Rheinheimera salexigens: one gene and its partner. The main gene of each other region encodes a partner of the protein of the gene in region 2 in a complex. Links are inferred from orthologs where the notes say so. Each region holds a gene or a part of one and is shown on either strand. Other genes may lie near its edges.

Region 1 (5,537 bases), 770 kb from region 2 along the record:
CCATCAATCACAATCATAGCTTGGCTCTGCGCTGCCAACTGCTGAACAAATTTGGCAAGATCGGTAATGGCATAACCAGAATTAAAAAATACCTGGCTAACAAATATCATATCGTATTGCTCAGCCCCAGCCGCTTGAATAAAACGTTGTTCAAAACTGGCAAAGGGTTCAGTCGCTATACTGTCGAGTTGCACATTATCGTATTCGGCCAACCGTTTAACTTGGCGACTAAAGCTATGAAATTCACTGTCGGTGCTTAAAATTTTTAACGGTTTACGTAAATCAAAGCAACTTAATAACCGCATCACTAATTCATGAGTATTAGGCGCAAATACCAGTTGTTCTGGTTGCGGTAACTGCAGAATATCAGCAATTAAATGTTGGGTTTCTGGCAGTTTATCATTGAAGATATAACGCCATTTATCATCCACTAAGCGTGCGCTATCATCCCAATACTCCAGCATAGCGTCACGCGTGACATCTGGCCAGTAATGATGAGAATGACAAGCAAAGTGTTGCTTGCCTTGATTCGCCTGTAAAAAGCGCTGATAAAAGTGTTGATACATGCTGCCACCCTTTTTTTGCTATAAAAAAGGCCCTTGCGGGCCTTTTAATTCTATTGCTAGTTGTTAGTTTTGCACTTTATCTGATTTCATATATTTAAAGAAATCATTATCTGGCTGAACAACTAAGATATCGTCTTTACTGTTAAAGCTATTACGATAGGCTTCCATACTACGGACAAAAGAAAAGAACTCAGCATTCTTATTGTAAGCATCAGCATACACTCTTGCCGCTAAAGCATCACCTTCACCGCGAACAGTACGCGAGTTACGCTCAGCATCCGCGACCATTACCGTCACCCGAGCGTCAACGTCAGCTCGAATTATTTCAGCTTTTTCACGACCTTTAGAACGATGTTCACGGGCAACAGCATGCCGCTCGGCTTCCATGCGCGCAAAGATAGAGCTACTAACTTCTTGCGGTAAGTTAATTTGCTTAACTCGCACATCAACCACGCCTATACCTAGCTCTTTAGCTGCTTGACCAGCTTGCTGCAATGCCCGTTCCATTAATTGCGTACGCTCACCAGAAACAATTTCTTGAATGGTACGCGCACCAAATTCAGTCCGTAAACCGTTATTGATATATTGCTTTAACAATACTTCAGCTTGAGCTTTGTTACCGCCAGTTGAAAGGAAGTAAGCTCCAAAGTCTTTAATCCGCCATTTGACATAACTATCGACTAATAAGTCTTTCTTCTCAGCTGTAACGAAGCGGTCAGCTGCGTCATCTAGGGTTTGGATCCTTGCATCAAGTTTACGCACCGTTTCAATAAATGGTATTTTTAAGTGTAAACCTGGCTCATACACAACCACTTGTTGTGCATCATCACGCTGGATTTTACCAAATTGGATAACAATACCGCGTTCACCTTCAGGTATAACAAACAGTGCCGAAATCAATATAAATACTGCAACCGCTATTATGGCTATTAATAAGTTTCTCATCATTTACCCCCGACCACTACTGCGTGTTGATGAGCTGCGTAATGGCTCTTTACGATCTTGTGCTGCTTGATTATCAGAGCTACTACGTGGTGGAACTAACGGCATGCCGCCCGATGAATTACTATCACGTGTCGCAGAAGATGATGAGTTGATCATTTTATCAAGTGGCAAATACATAATGTTATTGCCGTTCTTAACATCAACCATTACCTTAGAAGTGTTGCTATACACGTATTCCATCGTTTCGATATACATCCGATCTCGTGTCACTTTTGGTGCTGCCACGTATTCTGGTAATAGTTTTTCAAACCGCGCGACTTCACCTTGAGCCTTTAACACAATTTGCTGTTTATAGGCATCTGCTTCTTGCATGATCCGGTTTACTTGACCACGAGCACGAGGCTCTATTTCAAGTGCATAGGCTTCAGCTTCTTTGATAAAACGTTCTTGGTCTTCTTGAGCCTTAATCGCATCATCAAAAGCGTCTCGCACTTCTTCTGGTGGTCTGGCGTCACGGAAGTTCACATCAACTAAGGCTAAACCTAGTTTATAAGGTTCTATAACCGACTCTAGCTCTTCGCGGGTGTTTTGCCTAACGACTTCACGGCCCCGTGTTAATACGTCATCCATAATAGAATGACCAATAACATAACGTAAGGCAGCATCTGTCGCTTCATGTAAACTGCTATCGGCATCCACTACCGAGAACTTATACTGGCGTGGGTTAAATACCCGATACTGAACTTCAAACGTCACCCGTACTAAGTTTTGATCTTGAGTCAGCATAAAACCATCAGTACGTAATGAACGTACGCTAGTGATATCAACTGGAATTATCTGATCAATAAAAGTGGGGTTCCAATGAATACCCGGATCCACTTCACTATGGTATTGGCCAAAGCGCAATACGATACCGCGCTCTGATTCCTTAACGGTATAAAAACCACTAAGTGCCCAGACAATAGCAGCGACAATCACGATTAATATTAAGGCCGCAAAAGCACCGCCTGAGCCATTATTATTTGACGATTTTCCGCCGCCAAATATTCCGCCAAACTTTTTACCAAAGTTGCGAAACACTTCATCTAAATCTGGTGGGCCCTGGTCACGACCACCTTGTTTCCAAGGATCGTTATTTTTACCATTGTTACCCGGCTCATTCCAAGCCATGCTGTACTCCGTTAAAAGTTACTAGTTAAGGGTTACTCTATCAAATATCTGTAGAGCTGACGACATAGTTTTGTAATTGCCCTTGGCTTTGCTTTAACCAGCGCTGCCAAACTGGGTCAGCAATGCTTAGTCTTAAATGGCAATTACCCTCATCATCAAAATATTCTTCTTGTACACAATGCTGTTCATAACAGCGTGCGCGCCATGCAGACTGCTCTGGTGGCAATGATAATTTAAGATATAAATGGGTTTGCGACAATAGCTGCGTTATAGCTTTGATTAGCAGATCAATGCCTTGGCCAGTATTAGCTGAAACATACACTGCTATGGGCAAATTGTATTCGTTATATTCAATCCGTGGTGCTTGATCCAATAGATCAATTTTATTATACACGGTTAGCTGGACAATTTGATCGGCGCCAATTTCTTCTAATACCGCAGCCACTTGTTGCATATTATCGGTTTTTCGCGGATCTGCCGCATCAACAATATGTAATTGTAAATCTGCTTCACGGGTTTCCTGCAAAGTGGATTTAAATGCGGCGACTAAATTATGCGGCAAATGCCGAATAAAACCGACCGTATCAGCCAGCACTACGCCGCCCACCATGGGTAAGTTTAATTGACGTAACGTAGGGTCAAGCGTCGCAAATAATTGATCAGCGGCATACACTTCAGAGTCTGTCATTCGATTAAATAAACTCGACTTACCTGCGTTGGTGTAACCGACTAACGATATAACCGGTGTCGCCGCTTTTTGTCTTGCTCGACGACTTTGCTCCCGCTGTACTGTTAGCTTTTCTAATTTTGCTTGCAAGGCTTTCACCCGCACTCGCAATAAACGACGATCGGTTTCTAGCTGCGCTTCACCAGGTCCGCGCATACCAATACCGCCCTTTTGCCTATCTAAGCCATCCCAGCCCCGGACTAGTCGTGATGCTAAGTGCTCTAGCTGTGCTAATTCGACTTGTAACTTACCTTCGTAAGTTCGGGCTCGTTGCGCAAAAATATCTAAAATAAGGGTAGTACGGTCTATTACTCGCGCTTGACATAAGCGCTCTAGATTACGGGTTTGAGCAGGCGTTAAGGCATGATTAAACACCACAAGATTAGCTTGTGTTTGTTCAACCAAGTCGGCAATTTCGGCGGCTTTACCTGAACCGACAAAATGTTTCGAATCAGGCGCGCTGCGGTTAAGAGTAACCGTCTGTAACGCCTGAACACCGGCAGAAGACACCAACAGCTTTAGCTCGGTTAAATCCTCACTATTATGCTGCTGGGGGAAATTCACATGGACAAGGATCGCTTGTTCCAGATTTACGCTAGTATCAGACAAGCAAACAACTCCTGACGATTATTCTGAATCCTCTTCGTCATCTTGTGTTGTACCGTGATGCATAGAGGTATTTACCGCACGTGCTGGTACCACTGTTGAAATGGCATGTTTATATACCATTTGACTCACAGTGTTTTTTAACAAAATAACGAACTGATCAAATGACTCGATTTGACCTTGTAATTTAATTCCATTCACCAAATAAATTGAAACAGGAATGCGCTCCCGTCTTAAGGTGTTTAAAAATGGATCTTGTAATGATTGGCCCTTTGCCATGTGCCGCTTTCCTTTTATTATTAGTATGTCATATATTGGTATGAGTTTTTTTAATTCAAGTTGTAAAAACTAATTAAGTTGTTAAATTATGTTGTTAAATTAATTTAAAGTTTAGCTTAGTGTCGATAACACTGCCTGAATATTTTTTGCCATATCCTGCTCGCTGGCTAAACGCTGTAAATTAGGCCAACTTCTTAACCAAGTTAATTGCCGTTTAGCCAATTGTCGCGTTGCCGCTATACCGCGCTCTTTCATCTCCGCCTCACTACAGTCACCGCTTAAATGCTGCCACATTTGTCGATATCCGACACAACGCATCGACGGTAAATCTAGATGCAAATCTGCTCTTTGCATTAACGTACTTACTTCAGCTGCAAAGCCATCTGCTAGCATTTGTTCAAACCTTAATGCTATACGCTGATGCAACAAAGCACGATCAGTCGGCGCGATAGCAAATTGGTGTACAGAAAAAGGTAAAGGTTCCCCTTTGTCTGCAGTTAATTCTGTCATGGTGCGCCCAGTGATACGAAACACTTCCAGCGCACGATTAATTCGCTGCGGATCATTAGCATGAATACGTGCTGCAGCAACTGGATCTATTTGGCCCAGTTCCGCATGCAATTGCTGCCAACCTTTCTCGGCGGCTTCTTGTTCTAATTGTTGCCTAATAGCGGCATTAGCTTCGGGTAATGGTGAGATACCTTCTAACAAGGCTTTAAAGTACAACATAGTACCGCCGACCAATAGCGGAATGTTACCACGATGTTGTATTCCTGCAATTAATTGCAACGCATCTTGACGGAAATCTGCCGCAGAATAGCTTTGGGCAGGGTCTAAAATATCAATTAAAAAATGTGGAGCCTGTTTTAACTCAGCCGCAGTGGGCTTAGCCGTGCCAATATCCATGCCGCGATACACCAGCGCGCTATCCACACTAATCAGTTCAATGGGTAATTGTTGGCATAATGCTGAAGCCAATGCCGTTTTGCCCGAAGCCGTTGGCCCCATTAAAAAGATAACATTATTTTTATTAATGTTATCTTTAGCGCTATCTGTTGAGCTCTTTGGAGTGTTATCCGAAGTCATACTTTTAGTAATAGTTCTCGTATTAGTGGCCGTCATATTTCACGCTTAGCTAACAGGGCTAAACTGCTTTGCAGTTGTAATGGCACAGCATGCCACTGTTCAGGTGTATTCAATTGTGCATAAAAGCTATCTATCAGTACTGCAGCATCAAGCCAATT
Region 2 (18,124 bases):
GCTCTTTTAAGCTAACGCTGTTTTCAATGGCTTTTAATACATAAGGGAAAGTTTGAATAGTCACAATAATAATGGGCTGTGAGCTTTCTAGCGCCGCGGCTAATTTTTCTGATTTAGAGCCATCACCTTCAGTGCGATTAATACGGCCAACCACACCTTCGGTAGCCGTAAATTGCGAGATAGTTTCTTGTAATTGATCATCAAGTACCGTTCGGTCTGTTACAACAATAATAGAGTCAAACAGCTTATTACCTTCGGCGGTATGCAGTGCCGACAACTGGTGAGCAGACCAAGCAATAGAATTAGATTTACCCGATCCCGCACTGTGTTGAATAAGATACTTTTGGCCTGGGCCTTCACTGCGGGCGGCATTAACTAACTTGCTAACCACATCCCACTGATGGTAACGCGGAAATATTAAGGTTTCTTTCTTGTACCGGCGCCCTTCCCAATCTTCTTTGTCTTCAATTTCTAAATGAATAAAACGAGCCAGAATATTCAACAAGTTATCGGGTAGTAATACCTCGTTCCACAAATAATCGGTTGCGAATTGGTTTATATCGGCTGGAACATCGTTGCCTGCACCGCCTTCAGCCGTACCTTTATTAAAAGGTAAGAAAAAAGTGTTATCACCTTCTAAACGCGTGGCCATATACACTTCATATTGGCTAACAGCAAAGTGCACTAAAGCGCCACGCTTAAAGGTAAGCAATGGCTCTGGTTTTTTAGTGGCGGGGTCAATAGGCAAGCGCGTGGTTTTATACTGCTTAATGGCATTTTGAATAGCCTGTTTAAACTCAGACTTAAGCTCTAAGGTGGCAACCGGCAAACCATTTAAAAACAAAACCAGATCAATGCGCCATTTTTTGGCTTTTGCACCCGTTTCTAATTCATGCTCAATACTTGTCCACGGTGAATAAGTTAACTCTGGCACAAGGCGTAATCGGTTCTTAGCGTAACGGGCTAAAGTATCAGGGTTTAAGTCATGCTCGGGCTTAAATTGGCATAAACTAAAGCGAGTACCACGGTCACGCAATTCATTACGTAACACGCCTAAAGTACCGAAGCTACGTAATTCTTTATTAGCTGCATTAGGGTCGGCTTTGTTTAATTGCGAAGCAACACGCTCTATAAACTTTTTCTCTGGATGCTTTTCATTGCCAACAGATGGGGGGTAAAGTGCACAGAATTTTTGCCATTGCTCATCTTGAGTGTCTTTAATAAAACCCAACACATCTTCTTCATACAAGGCCAATTCGCGGTTATAACCAGCGGGATTACCCAGCAACCAACCATTAGCAAGCAACTGATTAATCATATCGTTTTGAAATATAAACTCAGTTGATTTATCACCACCAAATACAGCTTGCATAGGGTTAAGTCCTTTTATGTTCTTTTAATATTTTTGTTATATTCAATCTTACGCTTACTCAGCTTGCCAATTACGTATATCACAAATCGGCAGGGATAGCTGATTTGGACAATGACACAAACTCTCAATATTCGACACTATGCACTAATCCCACTTGTGTCATTACCCGCAGGGTGTGAGACATGATGTCGAACATCAATTTTACCAGTTACGGCTGCGGAGATTAGTGCAGTGCGGCGCTCTTGCATTAGTTGAATATTCTTTTCGCATTTAGAAACAGTTTGATCGATCACAGTTAGCTTATGCAGTGTCTCTCTAACAATTTCGATTTGTTCATCAGCAGGTGGGCACGAAACCACTAACTCTCTGATGGTTTCTTGATTGATATTAGGGTCTTTTCGCGCACCCTCTGCACCTACCATCCAATAAGGTCGATAGAACTCTACATATAAATGTAAAAAGTCAGGGTGTATTTTTTCATTTGGAAGGATTGCACAGACCGCCTGATTTATTGACGATTCAAATTTTAATAAAGAGTGTTTGCCAATAGTTCCTGCTCCACCATACATTGCTATCAATACGGAATTGATAGGTATAATTGTGCATGCTGACTCTCGAATAGCTTTGCTTGTAATAGATATGGGAGTTTCAAAAAGCTGATCATTATTCAAGTCTGTTGATCTTATCCAAGGAATATTACCATCCTGATAATATTCCTCATATTTAGAGGTGCTTGGTGTACCTCCACTTTCAGTCTTATAAAACCACTTTATCTTTGGGGAGCGCCAATGCTCCGGCACTTCCCCTAGCCACTCAACACCTGAATCACGCATCGGGGCGTTGGGGTTTAGGCCTTTGGTGACGGCATGACTAATAACGGCTTGGCGTTTTTCTTTTAGCAGTTGGATAAGCTGTTGTTGTTTGTCGATAAGGGTATCGATTTTGGCGGTTTCGTGATCAAGGAAATTGGCGATTTTTTCAGCTTCGTCATCAGGAACTTCAGGGATTACAATGTTTTTCATCTCCGAAGAGTTTGTGCTCCATAAGTCTGCAACTATCCCCTTACCGTAACGATAAAATTCTTCCTGAAAGGGTTGGCTTCTTAAAAGATGATGTGCATAGCTTGGACTGATACGTTTTGGCTCCATAACTATGCTAATTAAAGATACAGAGCCTTCCAAAGGTGAAATGCCAGAAGAACCTTTACGGTCTGACCTGCTATTAATAACAAAATCATTTTTCTTCACCAGCTTTCGATTGTCACCAGCATCTGTTTTGGCTGCATTCTCAAGCTGTGGAACAATCCCACTCATCGTCACGGAAAGCGCTGAATAATCTTTATCACTAACTTTTTCACGTCGCTCTACAAAAAACTGCCCCAGCCTTTTTGCTTCCCAATGTTCGGGCAACTTACCCAGCCACTCAACCCCAGAATCCTTATATTTCGGATACGCCTGATACTTACCCATGAACTAATCCTCTTGTTGAGGGTTTTTGCGTGAGAGCAAGGCGTGCCTGCGCGCAGCGAAGGAGCATACAGATCGTATGTGACTGAGCGGCCGCTCTTTTGCATCCATGCAAACGCGGCATACCGTTCGTCCTGAACATAAGCACAGCCACAACGCAGCAATCGCGTAAAAAGACCATCAGGAGTGCACCTCTTGCAGCAGCGCCATAATCTCCGCCGACACCGCATCTAAATCCGCATCAATCTCGGCTAAGTCCCTTGGTGGCTGGTACTCGTAGAAGTGGCGGTTAAACGGAATCTCGTAACCGACAATGCCAATCTGCTCGTCTTTCGCATCTTTCTTACTGGCGTCGATCCAGGCATCCGGCACATGGGGCTGCACTTCTTTTATAAAGTAGGCTTCGTTGAGGGCATTAACGCTTTGACTTGGGTCCAGTGCGACGTTTTCATTATCGCGCAGCTCGCTGTCGGGCTGGTATTCAATGGTTTTGCCGTTGACATCAAACAGGCCATAGATTGGATTAGGTGAAACTTTGTGGACTTTCTTAATCACTTTCTCGGCCGCTGGGTTTTTCCAGCTGACAGCGGCGGTGATTTGTTTCAACTCTTTCGTATCGAGCTTGAGGCTTTGCGCTTTGATCGCAGCTTTTACCGCAGCATCGTAGCGATTCATATCATCGTGCTGCTCACTGCCAATCACCGCTTGCAGTTGCTGAGCTTTGAACATGATCAGTTTTTGCTCAAGCCAAGTTTTGCTATCGAGTAGTTCTTTGATTTTCGCTTCTTTGAGCTCGCTGAAATTGGCTTTGCAATGCACGCGAATCTCAACGATTTGATCGTCATTAAAAACGCCATAGTTTGCACAATCAGTGCTGTCGCTCCAGTTCTGCCCGTAGCTGGCATACACCCACTTCATCGGGGCATTCAGTTGTTTGTCATCAAAACGCAGTTCGGCAATGCGCTCATCACTGAACTGGTAGCTTTCGCGCAATGGGCGCTCAATGCTGATGCGGCGGTAACCAAATTCATGGTTGTCGAAAATCTTGCTGGCAAAGGTTTTCGCGGTTTCAGCTTTGGGGTTAGCTGACTGGCGGCCACGATTGCTTTTAACATCAGCAGGCTTATCTAAATCTCGTGCTTCTTCTTCGGTAAAGGCACCAAAGCTGCGAATGATGGTGGCGATATCTGACTCGCTCATCTCATTGCGTTTGCTGCCGAGGGATTTGCGCATTTTGCTGTACAGATTGACGCCATTGATCAGCTGCACTTTGCCTTTGCGTTCGTCGCGCTTTTTATTCGACAGCACCCAAACATAGGTGGCGATGCCGGTGTTGTAGAACATATCGGTGGGCAGGCCAATAATGGCTTCCACCAAATCGGCTTCTAGCAGGTAACGGCGAATCTCGGATTCACCCGAGCCCGCGCCACCAGTAAAGAGCGGCGAGCCATTAAGGATAATACCGATACGACCGCCGCCTTCGTTTGTATCACGCAGCTTGTCGATTAAATGCATTAAGAACAATAACGAACCATCGGAGACGCGTGGCAAGCCGGGGCCAAAACGACCATCAAAACCTTTAAGGGTATGTTCGTCTTTAATGCTGGATTCAATCTTTTTCCAGTCCACACCAAACGGTGGGTTAGAAAGCATGTAGTCAAATTTGTCGGCGTACAGCTGGTCGTTGGAAAGCGTGTTGCCGAGTTTAATATTAGAAACGTCTTGCCCTTTTATCAGCATGTCGGCTTTACAAATGGCGTAGCTCTCAGGGTTGAGCTCTTGACCAAAGGCACGCATAACAGCGTGAGGGTTCAGTTCGTGTACGTATTCCATACCCGAAGACAAAAAACCGCCCGTACCTGCTGTTGGGTCATATATGGTACGGATAATACCGGGCTTGGTTAGCGCATCGTCGTCTTCCATAAACACTAATGCTGTGGTTAGGCGCACTATGTCACGCGGGGTAAAGTGCTCACCGGCAGTTTCATTAGAGCCTTCAGCAAAGCGGCGAATTAATTCTTCAAACACTAAGCCCATATCGTGGTTAGAAATCGCCTTAGGGCTAAGGTCGGTTTGGCGTACTCTTTGTACTACTTTAAACAGTAAGTCGGCATCGTTAAGCTGACCTAAAAACTCAGCAAAGTTAAAGTATTCAAATATCTCTCGGGCATCTTTAGAAAAGCTTTGAATATAGTTTTCCAAGTTAGCTTTAATGTCGTCTTGGCCAAGCTTGGCTAAGTCCATTTTAGAGGTGTTATAAAAGCTTAGGGTTTGGCCATTAACTTGGGTTGCCCTTAATAGCAGTTTTTCTTGCGCTTCTTCTGGCAGGTTCATGGCTTGAATTCTGTCGTACTCGGCTAATACCTGCTGTTTGCTTTGTCCTAGCACGCCTTCTAAACGGCGCAGTAAGGTAAAGGGTAATATAATGCGGCCATACTGGCTTTGCTTAAAGTCACCACGTAACAAGTCGGCGATAGACCAGCAAAATGCAGCCAAATTGTTTGGTTTAGCGTTAGGTGTAGAAGACGTACTATCTGCCATTTTAATATCCATAAATGATGAGTCGTTATATTAACGAAAATGTTGCGATGAATGACTACTATAAATTGTGAATCATCCATGAATACACATTTCGATGATACCACAACATTTACAGAAGTTTCAGTAGGTTGAAAACAGCATAACGCCGCACACAAAGCGTTTATACTGCGAGTGAGTTCATTAGGTAGGATACTCAGGTTAAAGTGTTTTCTTACTGGCATACTAGTTTAAATTCTCTGGTTATAAACCAGTCTCTAAAGACTAGGTAATAGAGTTAAACTTAACTCTGCTTTCAAAGCCGTTACTGCACCTATATTGAGTGTGAAACACCATTAAATTATCGGTTGTTATCGGCCAAACTGCACCTAACAAGTGGAGGGATTTAGCTAAACGAACTAAATTTTGAGCTTGGCAAACTCATGGTAAAAGATATTTTCAGCTGATTCGTATTTTGTGTGTGTCAAGGTATTTGCTTATTTTGCCACCTATTGCTAAGATGATTTTGTGACTGACAACAAAGCAAGTCCCCATTTAAGGTAACCACAAATTAATAGTGGTCAAAATGGAAACTTTCAAGTTGTGGCCGTTTTGTGGCCGTTAATTAGTCAGACCTATCTATAAACCACCTGTAAGCACCTAGAGCAAAAGCTCTAAATATCCTGTAACTGCTTGTTTAATATGATTTAAACTGTTATAAAATGTTTTAGACTGCTTTAGTGTGTATTTATAACACCACCTTGACATGGTAGGGGTCGGTGGTTCGAGTCCACTAGGACGCACCAACAAATTCAAACAAAAAAGCCGCTTTTAAAGCGGTTTTTTTGTATTTCACTTTATTCTCCGCCCTAAATATCTAGTCCCATACCCAATGTGTTTACTCCTTGCAAAACTTTGTTCTGGTTGCGTAAACAAGTCTAAAAATAAGCTATTTATAATCTACTAGTAACAACTAAAAATTTTATTTGTAAAAATAATGCTTAAAGATATTAAACACTAGACTAAACAATAGGCTAAAAAATCAACCGAATTAAGTCTTTAATGCATAGTAATGCTGATTTAAACAATCGCCCTGATTACGACTGTGTGATTCAAGATCTCACAGGTTATGTATTAACCTTCCAAATTTTTGGTTACTTTAGTCACTGGTTAATTTTTAAACATATTTTAATCGTTCGACTACTATTATATTGAGTACACAGTCAAGCATCTAATCTAACTAAGTGTTAAAAGATTGAAGCTTTAGCTGCTAAAGAAAACTTAGTATGTATTGCCAAGCTTGATGGATTAAAAACAGTAATTAATCCGTTATCGCTAAGCGTGTCTCAATGTTAATTACAAATAAAGCAAAATTTAAACAGGATCAAATTAACCAAATAACTTGCTAGGATGGATTATGAAAAAGAATATTGATCATACCGACCCCGCTAAAACGATGAATCCAAAACGTGGTAATGGAGGTGAGACTCATCAAGATGCAGACAAGAAATCTCAAACATTAACTACTCAACAAGGAGTAGTGATTAGTGATAATCAAAACTCGTTAACATCAGGAAGTCGCGGCCCTACACTTTTAGAAGACTTTGTATTACGTGAAAAAATTAATCATTTTGACCATGAGCGTATTCCAGAGCGTATTGTGCATGCAAGAGGCAGTGCGGCACATGGTTACTTTGAACTAAATGAATCTTTAGCAGACTATACAACCGCTAAAATACTCTGTGAAACAAATAAACAAACACCTTTATTTACTCGATTTTCTACTGTTGCCGGAAGTAAAGGTTCTAAAGACACACCTCGTGATGTACGCGGTTTTGCTGTCAAAATTTATACCGAACAAGGTAATTGGGACATTGTCGGCAATAATATGCCTATTTTCTTTATTCAAGATGCAATGAAATTTCCTGATCTGATACATGCTGTGAAACCCGAACCAGACCGTGGGTTTCCTCAGGCTGCTTCTGCCCACGATACTTTTTGGGATTTTGTTTCATTAAGTCCAGAAACCATGCATAACTTAATATGGCTTATGAGTGATCGTGCCCTACCGCGCAGCTTGCGTATGATGGAAGGCTTTGGCATTCATAGTTATCGTTTAATAAATAAAGAAGGCATAAGTACCTTTGTACGCTTTCATTGGAAACCCGTGCTTGGAGTACAGTCAACTACTTGGGATGAAGCCGTAAAAATCTCTGGTGCAGATCCTGACTATCATCGTCGTGATTTATTCGAAGCAATTAATAATGAAGACTACCCAGAGTGGGAATTTGGTGTGCAATTATTTACTGAGGAAGATGCAGAACAATTTCCTTTTGACCATTTAGACGCCACAAAACTTATTCCTGAAGAGCTCGTTCCAGTAAAAATTGTCGGTAAAATGGTGCTCAATCGCTACCCTGATAATTTTTTTGCTGAAACCGAGCAAGTCGCATTTTGTCCATCGCATGTAGTTCCCGGCATAGATTTTAGTAATGATCCTTTGCTGCAAGGCCGGCTATTTAGTTATTTAGACACCCAGCTATCCCGGTTAGGCTCACCTAACTTTGCCCAAATACCTATTAATGCACCTAAATGTCCATTTGCTAATATGCAACGTGATGGCCACATGCAGATGCACGTACCTAAAGGTCGGGTTGCCTATGAGCCGCAAAGCTTAGACCCAGAGATGCCGCGTGAAAGTGCTAAGCAGGGTTTTGTATCATATCAAGAGCAACTTGACGATAATGTAAAAGGCCGGGTTAGAGCAGATAGCTTTGCGGATCACTACAGTCAGCCTCGTATGTTCTACCGTAGTCAAACCCCCTACGAACAAGCACATATTGCTTCAGCTTATGCGTTTGAACTTGGTAAAGTAGATACACCACATGTGCGCATGCGCACACTTACGCACATACGTAATATTGATGAAGACTTAGCTAAGCGCGTTGCAAGTGCGCTAGGTATGACCTTACCAGAAGCTACCGCTCCCGCTGCAGCCATACAAGATATGGCAACCTCAGCTGCTTTACAGACTATTGGACTTTCACCTAATAGCTTAAAAGGTCGTTTAGTGGGTATCCTAGTTGCCAAAGGCTCGAAGCGTAGTGAGATTGAAAAATATCAAACTGCCGCTAAAGCACAAGGCGCAAGCGTGAAAATTGTAGCACCAGGCCGTGAAGTTCAGCTTGATGATGGTACTCGCATTCAATCTGCAGAACGTATCGCTGGTGCCCCGTCAGTTTTTTTGATGCCGTCGTCAGCATCATTATGCCTGATCAAGCCAAACAACTGGCTAAAGATAGTTCAACACTAGATTGGTTTACTGACGCTTACGTACATTGCAAAGCCATTGCTTATTGCGGTGCGACAGATGAATTTATCTTAAGTAAACTGCCGATTAAAAAAGATGACTTTATCACGCCACTTTCTGAAGTAGATACCTTTATAGAAAATGCTAAAACACGACTATGGCAGCGTGAACCTAAAGTGCGTGACTTAGCATAAAGCTAAATGACAGCATAAAAATTATGCTTAAGATTAAAGCCTATATTGTTAAGCGTAAAGTAAGTAAGCCCAAAACGCAGCATAACTACTGACGTTTTGGGCTTAAAATCCCCCTCACCCTAAAGTTTACACTCCTTCAACATCCATCCAAAAAACTTCACTTTAATTTCAACTTTCGCTTTCACATATAACTAGAGTTAAAGCTCTGTTTTATTTAACAGCCTTTTTAGCTCACTTACTCAACTATTTTTTAATTAACCGGGCCTCATTCATATTAGGTTCATTAACTTATTTGTTGTTTATTTCGTCAATTCACTAACGCATTAGTTAAAAATTAATATATAGTGGCCCGCTTTTTTTTTAAAAAAAATATAAAACACCGCTAATTACTTCGCAAATAAACAATTTGCCTAAGTAAATTGGAAACAGAATTCGAAAGCTTTAAAGGAATTAATATTGCTTAGCCACATTAAAGATCTCTGCCCCCAATTAGGACTGTTTTTTAAGTTTTTTACACTACTGTTCAAACTACACCTAGAACAATTCAAAACATTAATAAGCGGTTTTTGCTCGATATTACCACAGTTGCAAACGGTGCCATTGACTGCCGTTTATCGTAAGTTTAGCCAAGGGAATGGGTGGGAGAACTCTATACTAAACAATAGTAATCAATTACTTATTTACGACTTACCAGCGCAATCAGGTGTATTGAACTGGTGGAGTAACAGCAGCCAGTATGGCGATAAATTTATCCGCAATAGCGATTCTGATACTGAATTTTATTGGGCCGCTTTGTTGTGTCATCAAATGACTTGTTCATCTATGCAAAATGCCGCTAACTAATACAAAAGAGAAATATTATGCTTAAGAATATGCTGGCTATTACCTTTGACACACTTGGTACCTATACTAAAAAATATGGTGTTACTAGACTTAGAATATTTTTAAGCATTGTGTTTTTGACATTGATGCAAACCGCTTGGGCGGCGACCCCCGCCGATGAAAATTTTGACGCATTGCCAGTTGCCAATCAGGGAAGTAACTCCGTGACCATCAACGGCATTACCTACACCAATAATGCGGCCAATAATATTATGATAGCTAATGATGGCTATCTCGCATCTGGAGCAGATCATGCCTTGGTATATCGCAGTTTAGGAACCAATACATCGACTTTAGTCAGTTTCAAAACGAGTGATGGTGATGAATTCAAACTGAACAGTTTTGCAGTTTCTACGGGTATTGGTAACACTACTGACCTTACCATTAAAGGATATAAAGATAATGTAGAGCAAGTGAGCACCAGTTATAATCTTTCCGGTATTTATTTTGGTACTTTTAATGTTTCAGCGAATGCAGGCTGGGAAAATATTGATGAAGTGCGGATTAGTGGTGTAGATCTCGATATAGACATAGATGATTTGGACTTTAGCCCTGCTATTACCAACAACGCCCCTGTGTTGACAAACCTAAACGGTGACAGTGTCGCCTGGGCTGGCGTGGGTAATTATGTGTCCTTAGATGCTGGCACCAGTCTCGGCGTGAGCGATGTTGAGCTTGATGCGCTTAACGGTGGTAGCGGTAACTATGCCGGCGCCTCTTTAACCCTGCAACGCGTTGGCGCTGCGATTACCACAGATGTGTTCGGTTTTAATACCAGCGGCGCGCTTTTCAGCGTCAGCGGTTCCAATCTGCAGAGTGGCGGCCAGACTTTTGCGACCTTTACTAATACTACTGGCGTACTGAGCATCAATGTTAACAGTAGCGAGACCACTGCCACCAAATCACTGGTGCAGGATGTGTTGCAACGGATTCAATACAGTAATAATACCCCCGCAGCGGATGCTGTGTTGCGTTTTAGCATAAGTGACGGCACAGACAGCACTACGGTAGATGTGACAGTCACCAGTGACAGTATCTATGTCACCAATACTACCGATACCGCAACGATTAACATCAATAATGGAGTGAGTTTCAGCGAGGCGGTAGCAATAGCCTTAGCAGACACCAGTGGCAGCCAAACGCTAATTTTGTCTGATGCATTTACCAGTAGCATGGTACTGGCTGGAAATTTAACTATCTCAGAAAATTTAGCAATTGACGCCAGTGCTGCGGGTTCAAGTTTTGTTATTGCGGGCAACACCTTAACTTTAGGTTCAGGTTTTACGCTGTCCTTAACCCATGCTAACCAATTGCAGATTTCCAGTACTATCAATGGTGGCGGCAATTTGAGCAAGTCTGGTGCGGGCAGCTTGCTCTTGACCGGAACCAACAGCAGCCGCACCGGCAGCACCTCTGTGTTGGGTGGCACACTGGATATTGCCACTGACACTAATCTAGATGGTGCCAATACCGGCGCCTTGATTTTAGATGGCGGCACCTTGGCGATGTTTGTGGCTGGCGGTTCTACTGGTAATCCTATTATTCAGACCATTAATAATCCCATCACTCTTGGCGCCGCAGGCGGGTCATTCAATCCAACGGGCGGGGGTGGTCGTAACATTATTAATATGTCCGGAGTGATTTCCGGTAGCGGTAGCCTGACTAAAATTGGCGCCTCAGTGCTGCAACTTAGCGGCAATAATAGCTATTCAGGTCAGACCCTAATCACCACTGGGGGTTTGCTTTTAGCCCACAATAATGGTTTAGGAGCAACATCTGGCAGCACTACCGTTAACGCGGGTTCGGCACTACGGGTAACCGCAGGTGTGGTCAGCCCTGAACCACTGTTTCTCAATGGTACCGGTAGAAATATTGACAGTACCGAGTACGGGGCTCTGGGAGCAGATGCTTACAGCCTGGGTACCAGCACAATGTCCGGCAATATAGAGTTATCTACCGGTACGAATATTAGCGCCATCGGCGGCAGTAATTTGATCTTAAGCGGCATCGTCAGTGGCACAGGTACGCTAACTAAAACCGACGCTGGGAGCGTAACGTTAACGAGTATCAACACTTACACAGGTAGCACATTTGCCTCTGCAGGCACCTTAGTGTTGGATAATGGTGCTGCCATGGCAGACGGGACTGAGGTAAGCATAGCGTCGGGGGCGACTTTGCGACTTGATGCCAGTGAAACCATAGGGGCGCTTTCTGGTGCAGGAACGCTGTCCATGAATAGTGCTCATTTGACTGTTAACCAAACCAGTGATAGCAGTTTTTCTGGCAATATCACCGGTAGCGGCAGCAATTTAACCAAGTCTGGTTCGAGTAAGTTAACCCTTTCTGGCACTAGCACTTACACAGGTATCACCAGTATCAGCGGCGGTAGCTTGAACATAACCGGCGCTTTAAACGGTACTACCGGCGCTACAATTGGCTCAGGTGGAGTGCTAGAAGGTACGGGAAGTATCTTTGCGACCAGCTCAACGAATACCTTGACTGTGCAAAGTGGCGGTACTTTGTCACCAGGGGGCTCAGGATCTGGCATAGTCACAATTAACGGCAATCTAACCATAGCATCGGGCGGTGTCCTGACGGCACAAATAGCAGGGACGGTGCTAGGTTCAGGTTATGACTCTGTTACAGTGAACGGCGCTATCGATGTGTCATCGGCTAGCTTAAATGTCAGCCACAGTTATACCCCGGGATTAGGTGATAGCTACCGCCTACTAGTAAACGATGGCATAGATAGTATAACAGGAAGCTTTACCGGTTTGTCTCAGGGTGGAACCGTAGCGGCGAGTGGTAACTCTACATTACTGACAGCTTATTATGCTGCAACTGATGGTGGTGGTTACAGTGGTGGTAATGAGTTTATGCTCGTTGCGCCAGTAGATAATGTTGCACCAACAGTATCTTCAGTCAATGTACCAGCTAATGCAACCTACGTTACTGGACAAAATCTTGACTTTACCGTTAACGTTTCAGAAGTTGTTTACGTCAACACAAGCGGAGGATCGCCACAATTAGCGTTAGTGATCGGCTCCACCACACGCGATGCCGTTTATCAGGCCGGTTCGGGTACGTCATCTCTACTTTTTAGATATACTGTAAACGCTGTTGATAGTGATAATAACGGTATTGTGCTATCTAGTACGTTGTCTATTAACGGCGGTAGCATAAAAGACGCTGCTGGCAATAACTTAGTGACTACGCTTAACAGTGTAGGAAGTACCAGTTTAGTCTTAGTTAATGACTATACAGTACCAGATGCACCAGTTATCGGCAGTGCAACTTCCGGTGATACTCAAGCTAGTGTCAGTTTTACTGCTCCTGCAAATACCGGCGGCGTTGCAATTACTGGTTACACTGTCACGTCTAGCCCAGGAGGGCTCACGGCGACGGGAGCATCTTCACCACTTACTGTAACAAGCTTAACTAATGGCACAAATTACAGTTTTACTGTTACCGCAACAAATTCTATCGGCACCAGCTCTGCTTCTGCTGCATCAAATACGGTTATCCCTAAGGCAGCACAAGTCATTACTTTTGCTAACCCCGGCGCTCAAAGCTTTGGCAGTTCGCCAACGTTAACGGCGACGGCAAATTCTGGGTTAACACCAGTGTTTACTTCATCCACCACCGGCGTGTGTACCATTACAAGTGGCGGCGCATTAAGCTTTATCACCGCGGGCACTTGTACCATTAACGCTGATCAAGCGGGTAACATTGCTTACTTGCCAGCACCGCAGGTAAGCCAAAGTTTCTCGGTTAATGCAGTCGTTTCTAGTGCGCCAATAATCGGCACTGCCACCGCAGGTGATGCCCAAGCTACGGTTAGTTTCACGGCCCCTGCCAGCAATGGTGGCGCCGCCATTACTAGCTATACCGTGACTTCAAGCCCCGGCGGCTTGACTACCAGCGGCGCAGCTTCACCCTTAACGGTAACTGGCCTAACGAATGGTACGGCCTATACCTTTAGCGTTACTGCGAATAACTCTGCTGGTACCAGTGCTTCTTCTGCTACGTCTATCGCTGTAACACCAAATGGCGCGCCAACCATTAGCGGTACGCCTAATACCAGTGTTAATCAAGGTGTTCTGTATTCTTTTACCCCTACAGCCCTAGATTCCCCAAGTGATAGTTTACATTTTAGTATTACCAACAAACCCAGCTGGGCAAACTTTATTAGTACTACCGGCGCATTAACCGGTACCCCTAATAATGCCGATATTGGCGTGACAACGGGTATTGTTATCACCGTATCTGATGGTAGTTTAACCGCATCGTTGGCCGCCTTTAACTTAACGGTGACTAACACAAACGATGCACCCACTATTACTGGCTCGCCACTTACATCGATTGATGAAGGCAATCCTTACCGTTTTGAACCCGTAGCCAGTGATATTGATGCAGATAGCACCTTAACGTTCAGTATAACCAACCAGCCAAGCTGGACAACCTTTGATACTGCAACAGGTGTATTAAGTGGCACCCCGACTAAAACCGACGTTGGGGTGACAACGGGGATTATTATTACCGTCTCGGATGGTGAGCTATCCTCTAGCTTAGCACCCTTTTCGCTTACGGTTATTAACGTCAACGAGGCACCTATGGCTGTGGATGACAGCTTCACGTTGCCTTTCTCTGCTAGCAATATCTACAACTTAGATGTACTCGTAAACGATACCGATCTGGATCAAGATAGCCTAAGTATTACTGCAGCAAAAAACCAAATTGGCAGCATTAGCATTCAAGCCAATAAGTTGCAGTTTACCGCGCCTGACAACTTTAGTGGGACGGCAACGTTTAGCTATACCATTACTGATGGCGAATTAACGGATATGGCACAGGTTACCTTACTGATTGAGGGCACCAATCCTGATGCTCCCGTCATTACGGTTCCTGACGATCTATTGGTTAATGCCACCGGCATGTTTACCAAGGTTAATGTTGGGGTGGCTACTGCAATTGATACTAAAGGCAATCGCTTAGCCGTCACTCTAACTAATGGCTTACCGATGTTCCCTGCCGGCAAACATCAATTAAACTGGCAAGCTACGGATGCTAACGGTGTGAGTAGCACAACGACTCAAATGCTACAGATACAGCCTCAGGTAGCTATTAGTAAACCGCAAACGGTTAGTAATAACAGCCAAGTGACGGTAAGTGTCATGTTAAATGGCCAACCACCTAGCTACCCGGTGGATGTGACTTACCATGTTACAGGCACGACTAATGCCGTGACCGAGCATAATCTCGCCTCAGGCTCTGTGCTTATCAATTCAGGTCTTAGTGCAACTATCAGCTTTGATGTCTTTGCCGACTTATCTACGCTGTTAGAAAAAGATATTGTGATCACCCTTGATAACACGCTTAATCTTGGCGCCAATGCCAGTAGTATTATCACGGTAACGGAAGCAAACTTAGCCCCAACGGTGAGATTAAGTGCTAGCCAGCAAGGTGAAAACCGGCTAACGCTAGGTAAAGCTTCTGGTCCGGTTACGGTGTCGGCACAGGTTGAAGATCCTAACCATGCAGACACCATTAGTCTGCAATGGTTGGCTGATACGGCCTTAACCAATAGTTCAAGCGATAGCAGCCAATTTGTGTTTGACCCTATCGGTTTAGCGAGTGGCGTGTATAAAATTACCCTAACGGCTACAGATAATGCAGCAGAGCCATTAACCCGGACTGACGAAATTTATCTACTGGTACAAGATGTATTGCCTACTTTGGATGATAGCGACAGTAATAACAACTTGATCCCAGATAATATAGAAGGTTTCGCTGACAGTAATGGCAACGGTATCCCTAATTATCTAGATCCTGGTTTTGCGTGTCATGTCATGGCCGAGCAGCTTATCAACATTACTCAATTTGTCGCTGAAGGTGAACCAGGTACCTGTTTACGTAAAGGTGCAGCTGCAGCCCTGAGTAATACCGGTGGCCTTTTATTAAGCCGTGTCGATCTGCAATGGATAGAGCCCGATATGCAGGCCACTAACATTGGCGGCAGCTTTGACTTTATCTTACGTGACTTACCTACAGCCGGTGCGAATTATCGTATGGTATTACCACAGCTGCAACCGGTGCCAGAAAATGCGGTTTATCGTAAATTCAGCCCAGAAAAAGGGTGGAGTAACTTTGTCCTAAACGATAACAATCAACTATTTACTGCCGCGGGTGAGCCCGGTTTTTGCCCTCCTCCAGGTGACGCTATCTGGCAAGAAGGCTTAACGGCAGGTCATTGGTGTGTGCAGTTACTAATAGAAGATGGTGGCCCGAATGATGCTGATGGTATGGCTAACGGAACTATTGTTGATCCAGGCGGTGTAGCCGTTGTGTTAAATGGTAATTCGCTCCCAGTGGCGACTCACGATGAGTACTCGGTACAATGGAATCAAACCCATACGCTTAATGTATTAGAAAACGATACGGATGCCGACGGGGACGACTTAATAATTAATCAAACGTCAGCCGCCTTTGGCAATGTGAGCATCAGTGAAGACGGCCAGACCTTGTTATACACACCTGCGTTAGATTTTGTCGGTACAGATACGCTAAGTTACAGTCTTGCTGATGGCAAAGGTGGCAGTGCCAGCGCCTCGGTAACAGTTGTTGTGTATTACAATAGAGCACCAATTGTCACTAATAGCACAGCTAGCACTAATGATAAAACCACTATCGAGATAGATGTGTTAGCAAATGCCTCAGATCCTGATGGCGATACCTTAGTGCTAAATAACGCCCGAGCACAACAAGGTAGCGTTGTCATTACCGCGGCTCAAACCTTGCGTTATACGCCTAAGCCTGGTTTTAGTGGTATGGATACGGTTAGCTTTACGGTCAATGATAATGTAGGGGGCAACGTTAATGGCGAAGTCACCATTACTGTTGCAGCTTATGAAGTTATTACTGTCGTTAATAAATCATCCGGTGGTACTACCGGTCTAGGGTCTCTGTTGTTATTAAGTTTGTTAGTCGTACGCCGTTGCAAACTGCGCACGGTTTTAGTCAGTTCATTGTTGGTACTCAGTAGCATGGTGTCGGCTCAAACTAGCGGCTTTACGGTAGACGGCTTTATAGGCCAGAGTAAAGCTCGTCAGTCGGCCAGCGAGATTAGTGCGGGTTTACCGGCGCAAACTCACTTACGCCAGTATGACGATACGGCGACTAGCTTCGCACTCGGTGGCAGCTATGCACTTGCTGAGCGCTTAGCGTTACAAGTCCATTATGTCGACTTAGGGGAAACATCGCTTAGTATTGAAGCCGATACACTTACCCCTGAGCAAGTGCATAACACAGTTGCAAAAGCCGGTCCGCTATTAGCAAAAGGTATTCGCAGCGGCTTAAGTTACTCTTTTTGGCAAACAACCCGTTGGACTGCATCCGCGCAAGCGGGTGTGCTGAGCTGGTGGAGTAACAGCAGCAGCCAGTATGGTGATAAGGTTATCCACACTAGCGACTCTGATACTGAATGTTATTGGGGAGCTGCTGCGGGGTATACCTTAACAGAGCAATTAACTCTGCAATTAAATTATAACCGCTACACGTTTAGTGGAAATAAAGCAGATAATCTTATGCTTGGGCTGAGCTTCAGCTTCTAGTGATAGCACACAGGCGCCCTTGGGCGCCTGTGTTTTTTTACTTCAACAATACATCCACTAATGCAGATACATCTTCTTACTGCGCTTCTTATGACTACATATTATAACTGCATATTATAACTATCAATTGTAGCGTAAACCTTGCTAGTACCATCTTTAAGTAATACCAATATATCATACGGCATAAAACGGTCGCCCACTTCCATACCTGGTGAACCTAATGGCATGGCTGGTACCGTAAGTCCAATAGCATTGGCCACTGGTTCTGCTAAAAACATATGGATATATTTTGCTGGAATATGACCCTCAAATACATAGCCATTCTCAGATACTGCTGTATGGCATGAGATATGATTGGGCTGAATGCCATAACGATTTTTAATAAAGCTTAAATCATCATAGTCTTTTGCGATAGCTGTTATGCCATTTTGCTCTATATGCGATATCCATTTTTTTACAACAGCCACAGCTACTTGTTTTATAAACAGTTAATAAAGGCTCGCTCTGTTGTTGGCTCACCACAGGCTCTGCCGTAACTTTCGGATCATTATTAGTTACAGCGGGTTCCGAGCATGCTGTTAGCAAAAACACTGCTGCAAATAAGGCAGTTAAAGTTGTAATTTTTGGCACAGGGTTCTCCTAAAAAATAAGTCTTAATAACAAATAAAGCTAAGATTAACTTTGTGGCCCAACAAGTGTCGTAAACACGCTAGTCGTCACTAATACTGAGACCACCAATAGCGTTTCAATTAAAATTGACAGCCGCAACGGTT

Evidence for each region.
Region 1: the proteins of BI198_RS11385 (region 2) and hfq are in contact, whole or in part, in a crystal structure (PDB 3VU3), measured with the Escherichia coli proteins. The link is inferred for Rheinheimera salexigens from one-to-one orthologs.

The regions. Positions count from the first base shown.
Region 1 is NZ_MKEK01000001.1:3,275,142-3,280,678, forward strand. What follows is about bases 2,665-5,537. They hold hfq (RNA chaperone Hfq), read right to left. Parts: upstream 4,294-5,537; coding sequence 4,036-4,293; downstream 2,665-4,035. Other genes in these bases: hflK (FtsH protease activity modulator HflK), read right to left, coding at 2,665-2,681; hflX (ribosome rescue GTPase HflX), read right to left, coding at 2,722-4,017; miaA (tRNA (adenosine(37)-N6)-dimethylallyltransferase MiaA), read right to left, coding at 4,405-5,415; mutL (DNA mismatch repair endonuclease MutL), read right to left, coding at 5,412-5,537. In the rest of the region: BI198_RS15125 (aminotransferase class V-fold PLP-dependent enzyme), read right to left, coding at 1-566; protease modulator HflC, read right to left, coding at 630-1,511; more of hflK, read right to left, coding at 1,515-2,664. UniProt on the Escherichia coli protein: RNA chaperone that binds small regulatory RNA (sRNAs) and mRNAs to facilitate mRNA translational regulation in response to envelope stress, environmental stress and changes in metabolite concentrations.
Region 2 is NZ_MKEK01000001.1:2,500,571-2,518,694, forward strand. Bases 6,241-9,220 are described here. They hold BI198_RS11385 (catalase), read left to right. Parts: upstream 6,241-6,772; coding sequence 6,773-8,668; downstream 8,669-9,220. Other genes in these bases: BI198_RS16255 (type 1 glutamine amidotransferase family protein), read left to right, coding at 8,623-8,859. Also shown: BI198_RS11370 (type I restriction endonuclease subunit R), read right to left, coding at 1-1,372; BI198_RS11375 (restriction endonuclease subunit S), read right to left, coding at 1,510-2,841; BI198_RS11380 (type I restriction-modification system subunit M), read right to left, coding at 3,019-5,379; BI198_RS15945 (hypothetical protein), read left to right, coding at 9,454-9,702; BI198_RS11395 (Ig-like domain-containing protein), read left to right, coding at 9,720-17,351; BI198_RS11400 (DUF411 domain-containing protein), read right to left, coding at 17,453-17,818; BI198_RS11405 (copper resistance D family protein), read right to left, coding at 18,027-18,124.